DNA from 2 places in the Arthrobacter sp. FB24 genome. Region 2 is predicted to be linked to the other one. Evidence: riboswitches for the same ligand, from Rfam matches in the RefSeq annotation. Region 2 holds a riboswitch; the other holds the start of a gene.
The links. A riboswitch is a leader RNA that binds a small molecule or an ion and turns the genes downstream of it on or off. The one in region 2 is predicted to bind S-adenosylmethionine.
Positions count from the first base shown of each region.

Region 1: it holds a riboswitch for S-adenosylmethionine, as region 2 does, so the genes downstream of both, ARTH_RS06675 (bifunctional o-acetylhomoserine/o-acetylserine sulfhydrylase) here and ARTH_RS19540 (DUF1737 domain-containing protein) in region 2, are expected to answer to the same signal.

Region 1 covers NC_008541.1:1,474,250-1,483,327, forward strand. Annotated here, with positions in the region: gene hutI (imidazolonepropionase) at 1-950, shown strand, start outside; gene ARTH_RS06660 (histidine phosphatase family protein) at 969-1,649, opposite strand; gene ARTH_RS06665 (CPBP family intramembrane glutamic endopeptidase) at 1,759-2,526, shown strand; gene ARTH_RS06670 (VOC family protein) at 2,654-3,292, opposite strand; SAM riboswitch class IV at 3,454-3,568, shown strand; gene ARTH_RS06675 (bifunctional o-acetylhomoserine/o-acetylserine sulfhydrylase) at 3,630-4,946, shown strand; SAM riboswitch class IV at 5,037-5,152, shown strand; gene metX (homoserine O-acetyltransferase MetX) at 5,165-6,349, shown strand; gene ARTH_RS06685 (MFS transporter) at 6,520-7,902, shown strand; gene ARTH_RS06690 (zinc-binding dehydrogenase) at 7,918-9,036, shown strand; gene ARTH_RS06695 (LysR family transcriptional regulator) at 9,055-9,078, opposite strand, start outside.
Region 2 covers NC_008541.1:4,339,123-4,348,200, reverse strand. Annotated here, with positions in the region: gene ARTH_RS19570 (energy-coupling factor transporter transmembrane component T family protein) at 1-647, shown strand, start outside; gene ARTH_RS19565 (UDP-N-acetylglucosamine 1-carboxyvinyltransferase) at 756-2,279, shown strand; gene ARTH_RS19560 (glutamate--cysteine ligase 2) at 2,353-3,579, shown strand; gene ARTH_RS19555 (hypothetical protein) at 3,608-3,931, shown strand; gene ARTH_RS19550 (O-succinylhomoserine sulfhydrylase) at 3,983-5,191, opposite strand; gene ARTH_RS19545 (rhodanese-like domain-containing protein) at 5,192-5,602, opposite strand; gene ARTH_RS19540 (DUF1737 domain-containing protein) at 5,599-5,868, opposite strand; SAM riboswitch class IV at 5,951-6,063, opposite strand; gene ARTH_RS19535 (NtaA/DmoA family FMN-dependent monooxygenase) at 6,284-7,579, shown strand; gene ARTH_RS19530 (aromatic amino acid ammonia-lyase) at 7,584-9,078, shown strand, end outside.

The DNA.
Region 1 (9,078 bases), 1.8 Mb from region 2:
GCTACAGCGCCGGCGGCATCGCCGTAACCACCGGTGCCACCCGCGGGACAAGCGACTTCGACCTCACCAGGCTGGCCCTGGGCCGCGTGGCCGAAGCGGTCTCGCAGGGCACCACGTACCTGGAAACCAAGACCGGCTACGGCCTGGACGTGGAAAACGAAACGCGCAGCGCGCGCATCGCCTCCACGGTGGCTGACGAAGTCACTTACCTGGGCGCGCACCTGGTCCCCGCCGGTGCCGATGCCGACGAATACACCGACCTGGTGTGCGGGCCCATGCTGGCGGCCGTCCGGCCCTACGTCAGCTGGGCGGACGTGTTCTGCGAGCAGGGGGCCTTCAACGAGCAACAGTCGCGCCGTGTGCTGCAGGCCTGCAAGGATGCGGGTATGGGCCTCCGCGTCCACGGCAACCAGCTCGGCGAAGGTCCGGGCGTGCGGCTGGCCGTGGAATTCGGCGCGGCAAGCGTTGACCACGTCAACTACCTGTCCGCCGCGGACGTGGAGGCACTGGCAGGGAGTTGGTCCGGGTGGCAGGGTGCCGGAACGCGGGGGACCGTGGCCACCTGCCTGCCGGCCTGCGACCTCTCCACCCGCCAGCCGCTTGCTCCCGGGCGCGAGCTGCTGGACGCCGGGGTGCCGATTGCCCTGGCCTCCAACTGCAACCCCGGCACCTCCTACACGAGCTCCATGGCGTTCTGCGTGACCACCGCCGTTCTCCAGATGCGGCTGAGCGTCCATGAGGCCGTCCGCGCTGCGACGTACGGCGGTGCCCTTGCGCTGCGGCGGGAGGCGGGCAACGACGTCGACGGCGAACGGGCGGTGGGTTCGGTCGCTATCGGCCACCGCGCAGACCTGCACCTGCTCAACGCACCCTCGGCCACCCACCTGGCCTACCGGCCGGGCATCCCGCTGACCCACGCCGTCTGGCGGGCGGGCGTCCGTGCCCGCTGACGCGCCGGCCGGAAGCGCCTAGAAGACCATGGGCGGAGCGTCCAGGACTGTCTCGTCCACGCGGCGGTCCTCCCACTGGCTGAACGGCTTGTCCAGTTCGTACTTGCCCTTATCCGTGCGCACCAGGGTCCGCACTTCGGCATTCTCCGGGTTGTTGAGCGACTCGAAATACTCGACGGACCAGTGGAACCAGCGCATGCAGAACAGCCGCATGGTGAGCCCGTGCGTCACGAATAGGGCGTTCGGGGCGTAGGTGGGCTTGGACCAGTGCCGGTGGAGGGTTTCCATAAAAGAGGAGATCCGGTCGTAGACGTCGGAGCCGGATTCACCCTCACGGAAGCGGTAGAAGAAGTGGCCGTAGGCGTTCCGGAGTTCCTTTTGGTCCTCAATGTCCCCGGCGATCTGGAAGTTGGCCCAGTCCTGTTCGCGGAGCCTGGGTTCCTCGATGATCCGTTCCACCAGCGGTCCCAGGTTGAGCGCTTCAAGGGTCTGGTAGGCCCGGAGGTACGGCGAGACGTACACACACACCTGCCGCCCGTCCAGTTCCCGGCGGATTTCCTCGCCCGCGGCCCGGGCCTGTGCCACGCCGAGTTCGGTCAGCGGTATGCGGTAATCGGGCACCCGGTTATAGATGGAGGTGTCGGCATTGGCGGCGGACTGGCCGTGCCGGATCATGATGATTTTTCCGGGCGCACTCATAAATTCCAAGCATAGGCCCCGGACCGCGCGGCTCAGCGGAAGCGTTGCCCTGCGACCGGCCGGAAGCGGCGGACAGGAAAGAACCAGAAAGTGAAGGCAAGATAGGAACATGCTGGTTCCCTCCCGCCGTCGTCTGCGGTTAGAAGTCTGGATTGTCCTGGGTCTGTCGCTGGGGCAGTCCGCCGTGTATTCGGTGGTGCAGTTGCTGGACAAGCTGACGCGGGCACCCCTGGCGGAAGGGACCTCCACCCTCAACCGCTCCCAGAGCAGCCGCGAATACTTCGACCTCACGTACCAGCTGCTGGACATTGTTTTCGCTCTGGTGCCGGTGGTGCTGGTCATCTACTTCCTTACCGAGCACCGGACGGCGGGGGAGTCCGGGGCCTCGGCCTTCCGCAAACTCGGTTTCAACTTCGCCCGTCCCGGCAAGGACCTGCTGCAGGGGCTGGGCCTCGCGGCGTTGATCGGCATACCGTCCCTGGGGCTGTACGCCGCCGGACGGGCGCTGGGCATCACCACGGCCATCATCCCCAGTGCGCTCGACGCCTACTGGTGGACCATCCCCGTGCTGATTCTCTCCGCCGTACGGCACGGGATCGTGGAGGAGGTCATCGTGGTGGGGTACCTGCTGGACCGGCTCGGCAAGTTTGGCTGGAGCATGCCGCTGGCCATCTTCGCCAGCTCCATGCTCCGGGGCAGCTACCACCTCTACCAGGGGTTCGGTCCGTTCATCGGCAACGCCATCATGGGCGTGGTATTTGCGTGGATCTATACGAAGACCCGCCGCGTCATGCCACTGGTGATCGCCCACGCGCTGCTGGACATTGTGGCGTTCGTCGGCTTCAGCCTCTTCGGCAAGGCCATCGGGCTGGGCTAGCCGGCAACCGCTTAAAAGGATTCGGCCGCTATCGGTGGGTGACGTCGTTGGCACCCGCTGATAGCGGCCGAAGTTCGTAAAGGCAGCGCGCTGCCCGTGGCCCGGAGGACCACACGGTGTAAGAGGGCTAGATGGTTACTGCCCCGGAGGCGGTTTCGAACGTAACGGAGAGGATTCCCGGCGTCCCCTTCGGGGCGACCCATTCAACGGCCACATCCTCCAAGGGCTTCTCGACCGGTTGCCCGAGCCATTCCGTGACGCGCTCGGCCGAGCCGGCGATGGTGAGGCTGGACATCTTGACGTTGCTCGGGTAGGCGTTGGACGGGTGAAGCTCCGGGTCGCCTTCCCACTTGAGCATGTAGGGTACCTGCGGGTCTGCAATGAGGCCCAGGATACCGATCTGCTTCCAGACGAGTTCGCGGCCGTCCGGGAACTTGCGGTTGCCGTTGACAGCCGAGCGGCCGAGGCGTTCTTCGAACGGTGCCAGGTCGTCCACTTCGACGCACCAGCCCATCCAGCCGCCGCCAGCTGCGGAGCGTGCCCGGACAGCCTGCCCGAACGGAGCCTTGTCGGATGCCGGGTGGTCAAGGACCTCCACGACCTCCAAATACTTGTGCCCGGCGAGCGGGATAATCATGTTGCGGGTGCCAAATCGGGGGTGTACCCCGCCCTTAACGGCTTCGACGCCGAGGGCGGTTGCAATACGTTCGGTGGTGGCAGCCAAGCCATCTTGTTCACAGGCGTAAGAGACGTGATCCATGCGCATGCCCTCATCTTGGCACTTTGTGATGGAGCTCTCAGCTAAGGGTATGCTTACCGAGATGGGATGTCATGGCGGAGGGCCCTGAAGCCCACGAAAATCATGCGGCCGACGTCCTTCGTCACAAACCTGTTCAGACGGATTGCTCCGTTTCTACACTGGGTCAAGGTCATGAGCGCCAGCATTGAGCCCCGGCTTGCTGGCCGGCAACCCTCGTTCCGCGGTGGGGTGCCCCGGGTGAGGACCTGGCCTCCGGCAACCGCCGGTCGGCAAGCGCGGCACCAGAACCGGCCCGGCATACCGTGCGTCCGCCTGTGGTGCCTTTCTTTAGAAGGAGTCTTCAATGTCCAATGCCTGGTCTTTCGAAACCCGCCAGATCCACGCCGGGCAGGAGCCGGACAGCGCCACCGGCGCCAGGGCCCTCCCCATCTACCAGACGACGTCGTTCGTGTTCCCGAGCGCCGAGAGCGCTGCCAACCGCTTTGCGCTGGCCGAACTGGCGCCCATCTACACGCGCATCGGCAATCCCACCCAGGACGCAGTGGAGCAGCGCGTGGCCAGCCTTGAGGGCGGCCTGGCGGCGCTGCTGCTCAGTTCGGGGCAGGCGGCCGAAACATTCGCCATCCTCAACGTCGCCGAAGCCGGTGATCACGTGGTGGCCAGCCCCAGCCTCTATGGCGGCACCTACAACCTGCTGGCCCACACCCTGAAGAAGTTCGGCATCTCCGTGACCTTCGTCGAGGACCCGGACAACCTCCAGCAATGGAAGGACGCAGTCCGGCCAAACACCAAGCTTTTCTTTGCCGAAGTGGTGTCCAACCCGCGCCAGGATGTCCTGGACATCGAAGGCGTTTCCGGCGTTGCCCACGAGGCGGGTGTCCCGCTGATCGTGGACAATACACTGTCCACGCCCTACCTCATCCGGCCGCTGGAATGGGGTGCCGACATTGTGGTCCACTCGGCAACGAAGTACCTTGGCGGGCACGGCAGCGCCATTGCCGGCGTGATCGTGGACTCGGGCAACTTTGATTTCGGCAAGGACCCGGAGAAGTTTCCCGGCTTCAACACCCCGGACCCCACCTACAACGGGCTTGTCTACGCGCGGGACCTCGGCGCCGGGGGCGCCTTGGGCGCGAACCTTTCCTACATCCTGAAAGCCCGCGTCCAGCTCCTGCGGGACCTCGGCTCGGCCGTTTCTCCGTTCAACGCCTTCCTTATCGCCCAGGGCCTGGAAACGCTGAGCCTGCGCGTTGAGCGCCACGTGGCCAACGCGGTGAGCGTCGCCGAATGGCTGGAGGCACGGGCCGACGTCGAATCCGTGGCCTACGCGGGGCTGCCGTCCAGCCCCTGGTACGAGCGCGGCCGCAAGTACGGACCCAAGGGCACCGGAGCCATCGTGTCCTTCAACATCGCTGGCGGGGCCGAGGCCGGCAAGCGGTTCGTGGACGCGCTGGAACTGCACTCGCATGTCGCAAACATCGGTGACGTGCGCTCGCTGGTCATCCACCCGGCGTCGACCACGCACAGCCAGCTGACGGCGGAACAGCAGGCGGTGGCAGGGGTCACGCCGGGCCTGGTCCGCCTCTCGGTGGGGCTGGAACACATCGATGACATCATCGCCGACCTCGACGCCGGTTTCCGCGCCGCCAAGGGCGACTGACGCGTATGACTCCCGGCGTCTCGACGCCGGGAGTCATATTGCTGTCACATTCTTCGCCATTGCGGGGACGCATTTCGTAGACTCTTTAAAGGTCATGAGTGCCAGCGACAGCCCCGGCTTGCTGGCCGGCAACCCTCCTTTCGCGGCGGGGTGCCCCGGGTGAAGACCTGGCCTGCCGGCCAGTTGGCGGCAGGCAAGCGCGAAGAAGAGGTCCTCAGATGACGATTGCCGTCACCCGCAGCGGTGTACCCGAAACATCCAGCCACAGCCTGTCAGCCCGTGACGTGAAAACCACCGCGGGCAAAACCGCAGGCACTGTCCCCGACGGTACCGTCAGGTTCCAGGGCATCGGCGGGCTTGACCTTGAAGCCGGCGGGCATCTGCCGGACGTCACACTCGCCTACGAGACGTGGGGCACGCTGAACGCGGACCGTTCCAACGCCGTGCTGGTGCAGCATGCCCTGACCGGCAGCACGCACGTTACCAGGGGAGCCAGTGACGAAGAAGGCTGGTGGGAGCAGCTTGCCGGGCCCGGCGCCCCGGTTGATACGGACAAGTACTTCGTGGTTTCCATCAACATCCTGGGCGGTTGCTACGGCTCCACCGGGCCTTCCACTCCCGCGCCGGACGGCAGGCCGTGGGGCTCGCGCTTCCCCCTGGTGACCCTGCGCGACACCACTGCGGCCGAGGCCCGGTTGGCGGACGCCCTTGGCATCGACAGCTGGTACGCCGTCCTGGGCGGATCCCTGGGTGGAGCCCGCGCCTTGGAATGGGCCGTTAGCTTCCCTGACCGGGTCCGGCGCTGTGCCGTCATTTCCATCGGGGCCAGCAGCACTGCCGAGCAGATCGCCTTTGCCCAGGCGCAGACCCTCGCCATCCGCCAGGACGTCAACTTCAACGGCGGTGACTACTACGGCGGCCCGGAGCCTGAGGCCGGCCTGGCCCTGGCGCGCAGGATCGCGCACATCACGTACCGCTCCGCAGACGAGCTGGAGGCCCGGTTCGGCCGGAGCGCCCAGGGCGGCGAAGCCCCGCTTCAGGCAGTCTCGCTGGGAGACCGCGGCCGCTACCAGGTGGAGAGCTACCTCGACCATCAGGGCACCAAGCTGGTCCGCCGCTTCGATGCCAACAGCTACATCGCCATCACGGAAGCGCTCATGAGCCACGACGTCGGCCGGGGACGCGGCCCGCTCAAGGACGCGCTGGCCCAGGCCAAGGCTGAGTTCTTCATCGCCGCCGTTAACACCGACCGGCTGTATTTTCCTGCACAGTCCCGCGAACTGGCGGCGGCACTGCCGGGCGACGTCCCGGTGCACATCATCGAGGCGCCCATCGGCCACGACGGTTTCCTGACTGAAATCGGGCAGCTTAGCGCGCAGCTGAGGCAGAACTTTTTCGCCTAGCCCCTCGGCTCAATGTGCATTTATGCAGAGCTGTTCTGCAGAAAATGGCGTTGAGCCTGCGGCAATGTGAGTCCATACTCTAGGGGACCGGCGCGTTGGTGGTGCACATCACACGCGACCGCTACCGAATGGTCCACATGGTGTCGACGGAGACGCCGAAGGAGTTCACAATGAGCATGCAAAACTCCGCCGCAAGGCGCGCAGATGAGACTGACGTCAAAGCCTCAGGGCTGAAGAAAGTGGTGACGGCCTCAATGGCCGGCACCGTTGTTGAGTGGTATGAGTTCTTCCTCTACGCCTCAGCGGCCACCCTGGTTTTCGGCAAGATGTTCTTCCCCAACTCCGGCACTGAGCTGGACGGGATCATCGCCGCTTTCGTCACCTATGCAGTGGGCTTCGTTGCCCGCCCGATCGGCGGCATCGTTTTCGGCCACTTCGGTGACAAATTCGGCCGGAAGCAGCTGCTCCAGCTGAGCATCGTCCTGGTGGGTGTTTCCACCTTCGCGATGGGCTGCCTCCCCACATTCGCGCAGATTGGCTACTGGGCGCCGGCGCTCCTGGTGTTCCTGCGCTTCGTCCAGGGCTTCGCCGTCGGTGGTGAATGGGGCGGCGCCGTGCTGCTCGTGGCTGAGCACAGCCCCAGCAAGTCACGCGGCTTCTGGGCCAGCTGGCCGCAGTCCGCCGTGCCCATGGGCAACCTCCTGGCCACCGGCGTGCTGTTCACCCTCTCCTCTACGCTGTCCTCCGCCGACTTCCTCGGCTGGGGCTGGCGCGTCGCCTTCTGGCTGTCCGCGGTGATCGTGATCGTGGGCTACTACATCCGGACCAAGGTCCAGGACGCCCCCATCTTCCTGGAGGCACGCAAGGAAGTTGTTGTTGAGAACAAGGGCTACGGCGTGGCCGAGGTCTTCCGCCGCTACCCGCGCGGTGTCTTCACCGCCATGGGCCTGCGGTTCGCGGAAAACATTTTGTACTACCTCGTGGTCACGTTCTCCATCACCTACCTGAAGGTTGTGGTCCAGACCGACACATCGAGGATCCTCCTGCTCCTCCTGGTGGCGCACTTCATCCACTTCTGCGCCGTACCCATGGTCGGCAAGCTTTCCGACGCCTTCGGCCGCAAGCCCGTGTATATGGCCGGCGCCATCCTCGGCGGCACCTGGGGTTTCTTCGCCTTCCCGATGATGGACACCAAGAACGACCTCGTCATCCTCGCGGCGATCACCATCGGCCTGCTCTTCCACGCACTGATGTACGCCGGCCAGCCGGCCATCATGGCCGAAATGTTCCCGACCCGGATGCGCTACTCCGGCGTCTCGCTTGGCTACCAGGTCACCTCGATCGTCGCCGGCTCCCTGGCCCCGATCATCGCCACCGCCCTGCTGAGCCAGTTCAAGTCCTCCACCCCGGTGGCGGTCTACCTGCTCGGCGCCTGCCTGGTCACGATGGTGGCGGTCTACTTCCTGAAGGAAACCCGCGGTATCTCATTGCACGACGTCGACGCCGCGGACGCACAGGGCACGGCGGACCTGCTGGCCGCCGCCAAGAAGTAAGGGCAGCCAGTTCACATGCGCGCCGCAGTCCTGTACGCCACCGTCCCCGCCGGAACCAGCTATACCGAAGCACGCCCGTTAGTGGTGCAGGAGCTTGACCGGCCCGAACCCCGCGCCGGCGAACTGGGGGTGGCCATCACCTACTCCAGCCTGTGCCACTCGGACCTGTCCGTGGTGGACGGCTCCCGGGTCCGGCCGCTGCCCATGGCCCTGGGGCATGAGGCCGTGGGCCGGGTGGTGTCGGTCGGTGAGGGCGTCCATGACGTGGCTGTGGGCGAGCACGTTGTGCTCGTCTTCGTCCCCAGCTGCGGCGACTGCCGGGCGTGCCGCTCCGGGCGACCGGCCCTGTGCCACCGCGCCGCCGAAGTCAACGCTTCAGGGGACCTGCTGCACGGGGCGGCGCTGCTGCGCACGCCGTCGGGGGAGCGGATCAACCACCATCTCGGCGTGTCGGCCTTTGCGGACTACGCCGTGGTGGCGCGGGAATCAGTAGTGGTAATCGACGACGACGTCCCGGACACCGTCGCAGCCATGTTCGGCTGCGCCGTACTCACCGGAATGGGCGCCGTGCTGAACACGGCGGCGGTCACCGCCGGACAGTCGGTGGCGGTCTTCGGGCTCGGCGCCGTCGGGCTTTCCGCCGTGATGGCGGCGTCCCTGGCCGGCGCCGCGGCCATCATCGCCATCGACCCCAACGAAGGCAAGCACCAGCTCGCCCGGGACTGCGGCGCCACGGCAGTGGGAACTCCCGACGACGCCGCCCGGCTGGTTGCCGAGGCGACCGGCGACGGCGTGGACGTCGCCGTCGAAGCCGTGGGATCCGCGGGAGTCATTGCCTCGTGCCTGGAGCTCGTAACGCGCGGCGGCGCCGTCGTCTCCGTCGGGCTGCCGAAGCCTTCGGCGGAATTGACCGTCGGAGCCCTGCAGTTTGCCGGAGCGGGGAAGCGGCTTCTCGGCTCCTATATGGGGGATGCCGTCCCGGAGCGGGAAATTCCGCTGTATCTTGACTACTGGCGGTCCGGGCGGCTCCCGGTGGAACTGCTGCATACGGACACCAGGCCGCTCGCGGAAATCAACGAAGGCCTTGACGCCCTGGCCGCAGGGCAAGTGGTTCGCCGGCTGTTCCAGGCATAGCTCTGCCCAGGCGTAGTGTCAGGCCGCCAGGATGTCCCGGCG
Region 2 (9,078 bases):
TTCCGCTGGCCGGACTGACCGTCGCGCTGCTTTGGCAGCGTGGCTGGCCACTGATCGTGGCGGCTGCACTGGGCGGCTGGAGCACTTCGATCCTGGCGCCGGACGCCGGAAGGATACTGCTCGACGTCGGGATCTGGTCCATCAGTGAAGGCTCGCTGGAGCTGGGGCTGGGATTCCTGCTGCGGGGGGTGGCAATCGCCCTCCCCGCGGTGCTGTTGATGAGCTGCACGGACCCGACCGACCTGGCAGACGCCCTCGCCCAGAAGGCGAAGCTGCCGCACCGTTTCGTGCTGGGTACGCTGGCCGCCATGCGGCTCGTGGGGCTGATGGCCGAGGAATGGCAGACGATCGGCATGGCCCGTCGCGCCCGCGGTGTGGGCTCGCACGGCAGCCCGGCACAGCGCCTCCGGGCGACGCTGGGGCAGAGCTTCGGACTCCTGGTCCAGGCCGTGCGCCGGGCGTCGCGGCTTGCCGTCACTATGGAGGCGCGGGGGTTCGGCGGCGCGCAGCGGACCTGGGCGCGTGAGTCCACGTACAGCCCGCTGGACGTCTGGGTGGTTCTCGGCGGCGTGCTGATTGCGGCGGTGGCCGTGTCCGCGGCAGTCGGGGCAGGGACCTGGAATATGGTGTTTCTGGAGCAGCAATAGCGGCCGGCTGACACCCTGCATATCGCACGACATGGATATTGTGTGAGTTCAAGTGCACTTTTCCGCGTTTCGCGTTCCCGAATAGCTCATGCGTGATATTTTTCTTGTATGACTCAAGAGACTGCTGAACATGTAGGCCTGCTGCTCCGCGATGCCCGCGGGGAGAAGGGCTGGACCCAGGGACAGCTGGCCGCCGAGCTAGGCACCAGCCAGAGCGCCATCGCCCGGATGGAACAGGGCAAGCAGAACCTCAGTCTCAAAATGATCCAGCGGCTCGAGGCCATTGTGGGCCGCAGCATCGTCAAAGTGGGCCGGCCGCAGATGACACACCTCCGGGTGGAGGGCGGCCGCACTCTGTCCGGTTCGGTGGACGTCAACAGCAGCAAGAACGCAGGAGTTGCCCTTCTCTGTGCCAGCCTCATCAACCGCGGCACCACCACGCTGCGCCGGCTGGCCCGGATCGAGGAAGTGAACCGGATCGTGGAGGTGCTCACCAGCATCGGCGTCGAATGCACCTGGCTCAATGCCAACGATCTGCAGATCCGCCGCCCCGCCGTGCTGGACCTGGATTCCATGGACGTGGAGGCTGCCCGCCGCACCCGCAGCGTGATCATGCTGCTGGGGCCGCTCCTGGACGAGTCCGCGGAGTACCGTCTCCCGTACGCGGGCGGCTGCGACCTCGGCACCCGCACCGTGGAGCCGCACATGCAGGCCCTGCGCCAGTTCGGCCTGTCCGTGGAAGCCACCTCCGGCTTCTATTCGGTGCAGGCACCGCCGGCCGACGGCGACAACCGCACCTTTGTGCTGAGCGAACGCGGTGACACGGTCACCGAGAATGCCATCATGGCGGCCGCCCACCGCCGCGGCACCACCGTGATCCGCAACGCCAGCCCGAATTACATGGTCCAGGATCTCTGCTTCTACCTGCAGGGCCTCGGCGTGAAGATCGACGGCGTGGGGACCACCACCCTGAAGATCACCGGGCTGCCGTCCATCGACGTCGACATTGAATACTTCCCGTCCGAGGACCCGATCGAAGCGATGAGCCTCATCACCGCCGGCATCGTGACCAATTCCGAGGTCACCATTCGCCGGGTCCCCATTGAGTTCATGGAAATAGAACTCGCCACCCTGGAGCAGATGGGCCAGGAACTGGAGATCTCCGGCGAGTACTTTGCCCGTAACGGCCGCACCCGGCTGGTGGATGTCACCACCAAACCCTCCGCATTGCATGCCCCGACGGACAAGATCCACCCCATGCCGTTCCCCGGCCTGAACATCGACAACCTGCCGTTCTTCGCCGTCATTGCCGCCAACGCCGAAGGCCAGACCATGATCCACGACTGGGTCTACGAGAACCGTGCCATCTACCTCACCGAGCTGAACAAGCTCGGGGCCCGCGTCCAGCTGCTGGATCCGCACCGGATCTACGTCAACGGACCCACCAGGTGGCGTGCCGCCGAGGTGGGCTGCCCGCCCGCCCTCCGCCCGGCCGCATGCATCCTGCTGGCCATGCTGGCCGCCCGCGGGGTTTCGGAGCTGCGCAACATCTACGTGATCGAGCGCGGGTACGAGGACCTGGCCGAGCGGCTCAACACCATCGGCGCGAAGATCGAATACTTCCAGGACTGACCCGTCCGGCGCCGAAAGAAGGCGCCGTTGCGGCGCCTGTCGTACAGGGCGGTCACGGGGGCACAATGTATGCATGCGAACTTTCGGGGTTGAGGAAGAGCTGCTGATTGTGGACCCCGTGACCGGGGAGCCGCTGGCACTGGCGGACGCCCTGCTGACAGGGCGGAAGCTTGCTGCGGACGATGCTCCGGACAAACCCCGGATCCTGGACCCCCACGATCCAACCCGTGACGACGGCGACACCGGGCTCACTGCCGAACTGAAACTTGAACAGATCGAGACGCAGACCCGTCCGTGTCTGAACTATGAGGAGCTGCTCCTCCAGATCCGCCAGGGCCGGGCCCTGGCAGATACCGCCGCGGAGAAACACAATGCGCGGGTGGCCGCGCTGGCAACATCGCCGATTGCCTCCACGACGCACACCACACCGAACCCCCGCTATGCCACCATGCAGGAACGCTTTGGCCTCACCGTCCATGAGCAGCTGACCTGCGGTTTCCATGTCCACACCTTCGTCGAATCCCCGGAAGAAGGCGTGGCTGTCATCGACCGGCTCAGGGACAAGCTGGCGGTGCTCACGGCGCTCAGCGCAAATTCGCCGTACTGGAACGGCGTGGAGACCGGCTTCGAGAGTTACCGCACGCAGGCCTGGAACCGCTGGCCGACGTCGGGCCCGTCCCAGATCTTCGGGACGCACTCCATGTACCGCCGCGTGGTCACCCGGCTGCTGGACAGCGGCGTGCTGCTGGACGAGGGCATGATCTATTTTGATGCGAGGCTCTCCCGGAACCACCCCACCGTGGAAGTCCGGGTGGCGGACGTTTGCCTGCAGGCCGAGGACGCCGCCCTGATCGCCGTGCTGGTGCGGGCGCTGGTGGAATCGGCCAGCAGGGAATGGCGGGCCGGTGTAGACCCCGCGCCCGTGCCGACGGTGCTCCTGCGGATGGCCGCGTGGCAGGCAAGCAACTGCGGACTCCGGGGAGACCTTCTGGATTTCGGCACGTTCCGCCCCGCTCCCGCCGAGGAAGTCGTGGAGGCGCTGGTGGACTACGTCGCGCCCGTCCTGGCGGAACAGGACGAGCTGGAACTGGCCTGGGAAGGCGTGCGGAGGATCCTGGACCGGGGGACCGGTTCGGAACAGCAGCGGCTTGCCATGCAGGAATGCCTTGCCGGGAACCCGGAGGCCGCCGCCGGGCTGGCCGCCGTGGTTGCCCACGCGGTGGACGTGAGCATGCGCCGGACCGAAGCCGTCACCGCGCGCGAGAAGGCGCCGGTGCTGCTGCGCGTTCGCCAGTCCTGAACAGGTTCCTACTACCCCGGAGCGCGCTATGGAAACCGAATACGCAACAGTCGCCGGCCACGATGTCACCACCATCACCTGCGTCTGCGGAAACACCGTCAGCGACGAAGGGCTGATCCAGGCCAACTCCGAAGGCATGCCCGTCCACCTTGGCGAGGGCACTCCTGTCCCGGCCGGACTGGCCGAGTGGCCCGGGGATGAGGACCTCTACACGCTGTGCCCGGCATGCGGCCGCGTCTACCATGACACCGTCATCGAAGAGACCGGCACCGCGCCAGTCGCCTTCACTGTGGACGTTGCGGCCGCCCCGATAGCTGAAGCGATCCGCCTGCACTGGGAGCTGGACACCTGACTTTCGGCGCGGCAGGTCTTCGTAGCTTGGCGCTGATCAGGGGCGGGATGGTCAGATCTGTTTGAGCGCCTGCTCCAGGTCGCGGATGAGGTCGTCAACATCCTCGAGTCCTACCGACAGGCGGACCACGCCGTCGCTCAACCCGATGGCGGCCCGGCCATCCGGCCCCATGGCACGGTGCGTGGTGGTGGCCGGGTGGGTGATGAGCGTCTTGGCATCGCCGAGGTTGTTGGAGATGTCGATGATCCGCAGCGCGTCCAGCAGGGCAAAGGCTGCTTCCTTCGCCGTGCGGCCCGCCGACGGCAGAAGCTCCAGCGTGAGCACGGTACCGCCGGCCTTCATCTGCCTGGCCGCCAGCTCAAACTGCGGGTGGGACTTCAGCAGCGGGTACTTGACCCAGCTGACCGCCGGCTGGCCTTCCAGCCACTCGGCCAGGCGAAGCGCGGAGGCCGAGGAATGGTTGACGCGCAGCGCCATGGTTTCCAGGCCCTTCGTCAGCACCCAGGCGTTGAAGGCTGAAAGCGCCGGCCCGGTGTGGCGCATCAGCTGCTTGACCGGGCCTTCGATGAACTCCTTGGTGCCCAGGATGGCGCCGCCAAGGACCCGCCCCTGGCCGTCAATGTGCTTGGTGCCGGAGTACACCACCACATCCGCGCCGAGCTCCCCGCAGCGCTGCAGCAGGGGGGTGGCAAAGACATTGTCGACGACGACGGTCGCCCCGGCAGCGTGGGCCAGTTCGCTGACCGCGGCGATGTCCACGATCTCCTGCATCGGGTTCGACGGCGACTCGAAGAAGACCGCCGTCGTCGGTTCCGCCAAAGCGGTCCGCCACTGTTCCAGGTCCGGGCCGTCCACGAACACCGTTTCGACGCCCCACCGGGGCAGGATCTCGTTCAAAATGACAAAGCAGGAGCCGAACAGCGACCGGGCGGCAACCACCCGGTCACCGGCAGCCAGCAGGGCACCCAGTGCCGTAAAGACGGCGGACATGCCGGACGCCGTCGCAAAGCACGCTTCGGTGCCCTCGAGCAGCCGGAGGCGTTCCTGGAAGGTGGCCACGGAGGGGTTGCCGTACCGGGAGTACACAAACCGTTCGTCCTCGCCGGTGAATGCCCGCTCGGCAGCTGCCGCGGATTCGTAGACGAACCCCGAGTTGAGGAAGATCGGCTCGGCGGTCTCCTGGAAATTGGTGCGGTCAAGTCCGCCGCGGACAGCCTGGGTGTCAGGGCTCCAGCCAGCGGCGTCGGGATTGAAGGTCACTTAGTTCTTTCCGAGATTGGTGGGCAGGCCGCGGTTCTTCCAGCCGTTGACGGTGCGTTCGCCGTAACGGTCCGGTTCGCCTTCGAAGCCTTCGAGGACGTTGTAGGCGGTGAACCCGGCCCGGGTGGCGGCAATGGCCGCGGCAACGGACCGGACACCGGAACGGCAGAGGAACACCAGTTCGACGCCGGAGTCCTCGGGGGCCTGCTGCTTCAGCTGGTCGACAAAATCCGGGTTGGGGATGCCGCCGGGGAAGGTCCACTGGATAAAGAGGGGATCGTTATCCGTGGCTTTGGTGTCCGGGATGCCGATGTGCGCCCACTCGCCCTCAGTGCGGACATCCACCAGGACGGCGCCCTGCTCCAGTTTGGCCCAGGCGTCCTGCGGGCTCAGGTCTCCGGCGTAGCTCATGCGTGGCCCTCGAAGCCTTCGCCCGGGAAGTCGGCGTCGAACTCAAGTTCGTCCACTGCGGTTGCCACCGCCGCGTCGGAGCTGGCGACTGCCTCGGGCAGGATCACGGCCTGGGCAACGATCACGCTGGTGCCGTTGAAGGTTGCCGCCGGGCCTCCGTGCAGGACATAGCCGTCGGCCAGTGCTGCGGAGATGCGCTCGCAGAACGAGCGGTCGTCGGGGCCGGTGATGAGCCGGTAGGCCAGCCTTTCCTGCGGCAGTGCCAGGGCCGGTTGTTCCTGGCCGGCGGCGTCTGGTTCGGCTGCCGGGGCCAGCTGTGCGGGTGCGTCGGACACGACGGATCTCCTTCTCTCACGCTTGCAATTCGAATATCGATATGCCGAGTATTCACCTGAGGCACCCCGCCGTGGAAGGAGGGTTGCCGACCGGCCAGTCAGGGCTTGGCGCCGGTTCTCATTACTCCCCAAAAACGTAACACTTACGACGGCGGCCCGCACCGCCGTCGTCGTCATCTTCCGTAACGGGAACGCCCGCACCGCGGCCCCGCATCCGCCCCGGCGGTACCCCCGGCTGCAGTTACAAAAGACCCTGCCGGGGGGATAATGACGGGAGATGAACCGCTGTAACGCCGGATGAAATCAGGCAGCCGTGAATGAATCGAATCGGAATACAGGCAGTCCCATGCTGCACTTCGGTTGGTTTGTGGGTCACGGGTTCGGCGTCCAGGGGTGGGGTACGCCCGGGTATGGCATCGGGTACGACTGGAAAAAACCCGCCCTGTACCAGCACGCCGTGCGGGAATTCGAGCGGGCAGGGCTGGACCTTTTCATCATCGAGGACTCGCTCACCGTACCGGACACGTACGGCGGAAGCGCCAAGGTGTCGCTGGCGCAGGCGTCCTTTGCGCCGAAGCACGATCCGCTGGCACTGGTGCCCTACCTGCTCTCCGCCACGGAACACCTGGGCATTGTTCCCACGGTGAGTGCGTCCTTCTACCCGCCGTTCACCGCTGCCCGGCTCCTGGCCACGCTGCAGCATTTCTCCAGCGGCCAGCTGGGCTGGAACGTGGTGACCTCCGGCAGCGATCTTGCTGCGCAGAACTACGGGCTGGACCAGCAGATCGAGCATGACCTCCGCTATGAGAAGGCGGAGGAATTCGTGGACGTGGTGCGCAAGCTCTGGCGCAGCTGGGAGCCGGACGCCATTGTCGAGGATCCGGACGCCGGCATCTTTGCCGACCATACGAAGGTCCATCCGATCAACCACGACGGCCAATTCTTCAAGGTCCGGGGCCCGCTCAACACCGCGCCGCTGCCTGAGGAACCGGTGCTGGTGCAGGCCGGGGCGTCCCCGCGGGGCAAGGCTTTCGCGGGCGGCAACGCGGACGTCGCAATTGCCCTCGCCAGGGGCGCGGACGGCATGAGGGCCTACCGTGATTCGATCCGGGCCGAGGCGGCCGCGGCGGGGCGGGACCCCGACGACGTCAAGGTGCTGTTTGTCCTCAAACCCACCGTGGTGGGCTCCCGGGCCGAAGCGGACGAGCTCCGGGAGCAGCGCCGCCAGCTCACGCAGCGCGACATCGACAGCCAGCTGAACTCCATCTCCTACCTCTCCGTGATCGACTTCCAGCAGTTCGACCTCGACGCCCCGCTCCCCGAGCTCACCACGAACAGCAACCAGGGCACCCTGGATCATTTCGCCAAGGCGGGTCCTCCCGGGTCCACGCTGCGCCAGCTCCTGCAGGCCCGCAGCGGCGGCGCCGGGGACAGCATCATCGGCACGGCCGAGGAAATTGCCGACTACCTCGAAGAAACCGGCGTGCAGGTGGGCGGGGACGGCTTCCTGTTCTCGGGTTTCGTTGATCCGGCCACCGTTCATGGTGTGCTGGACCGGCTGGCCCCGGTGCTGCGACGCCGCGGGCTGCTCCGGACAAGCTATGGCGACGGCGGCTTCCGCCGGAACCTGCTGGACTTCTAGTGCCATGGGCGGCGGCAGCGGAGAGTTCCTGATCGGCACGGCGCACCTGCGCGCCAGGGACGTCGCCGAAGCCGCGGCTGATCCCGCCGTTAAGTTCGTCCTGAGCGTGGACGCCCTGGAGCTGATCGGGCTCTCGCGTGAGGTGGTGCAGCAGGCCATCGACTCCGGCCACCGCGTCTACGGACTCAATACGCTGCTGGGATCCGGGCGGGACACCGCCGTGGAGAAGAAGTCGATCCTCGCCTACCAGGTGCAGGTGGTGAGGTACCACAACAGCGGGGTGGGCGTGTTTCTCGGCGCCGATGAGGTCCGGGCCGTGATCCTGGCGAGGCTTGTGGGCTTCAGCCGCGGCGGCTCCGGCGTCCGGCCGGAAACAGCCCGCTTCTACGTTGAAATGCTCAACCGCGGGGTGGTCCCCGCCATCCCGCGCGAAGGGTCCGTAGGCTCCGCAGACCTGACCCACCTCGCCGCAGTGGCCGCCGTCGCGATCGGGGAGGGCCAGGCGGTGGCAGTGGACGGCCAGCTGCTGCCCGGCGGCCAGGCCCTGGCGGACGCCGGGCTGGCTCCGCTGGAACTCGCGCCCGGCGAAGCCCTGGCCCTGGTCAGCTCCAACTCCTATTCCATCGGCGTCGGCGCGCTGGTGCTGCGCCGCATCCTGCGGCTCGCCGACCTGGCGGACACCGCGCTCGCGTTGTCGCTTGAGGCGACGGCAAGGCACGACGGCGGCGGCAACCTCAGCCCGTTTTCGCCGGCTGTGCAGGCGGCCAAGGCAGTGCACGGGCAGTCGGTCACGGCGGCCCATGTGCTACGGCTCCTCGAGGGCGGGTGGCTGGAGGACCCGGAGCGGGAGGTGTCCGTGCAGGACGCGCTTTCCTTCCGCGCGGCACCCCAGACCCACGGCGCCATCCGGTGGCAGGTCACGGCGCTGGAAGACGCTCTGGAAGTGGAACTGAACGGCCGGGGCGACAACCCGCTGACCGACATCGGCTCCGGTCGGATGGTCTCCGGCGGTAACTTCCAGCCCATGCAGCTGGCCCTGGCATTCGAGGCGCTGCGCCTGGGGCTGGCCCACCTCGGGATCAGCAGCGAACGCCGGATCGCCAAGCTCTACCCGCCGCAGCGTCGGATCCGCCAGCGGCACCTCGAGGCCGCCACGAACGGAGCACCGCTGGAGCCGGAAGAGCTGCCCGGACTGCTCTGGTATTCGGCCGCAGGCCTGCTGTCCGAGCTCAAGTTCCTCGCGGCGCCGGCAACACTTGGTGCGCCCACGCTGTCCGCCGATGTCGAAGACCACTCCACACTGGCGCCGCTGGCGCTCCAGCAGCTGGAGCGTTCCGTCGATGCTGCCGGGAAGCTGCTCGCCATCGAGGCGCTGACAGCGGCGTACCTGCTGGGGGCGGCGGAAGCGCGCGCGGTGCGGCCGCTGGGAAACGGGACGGCCGCCGTCGTCGACCGTCTTTCCGGACTGCTGGCCCGGCACCTGCCGGCCGCGGCGCTCG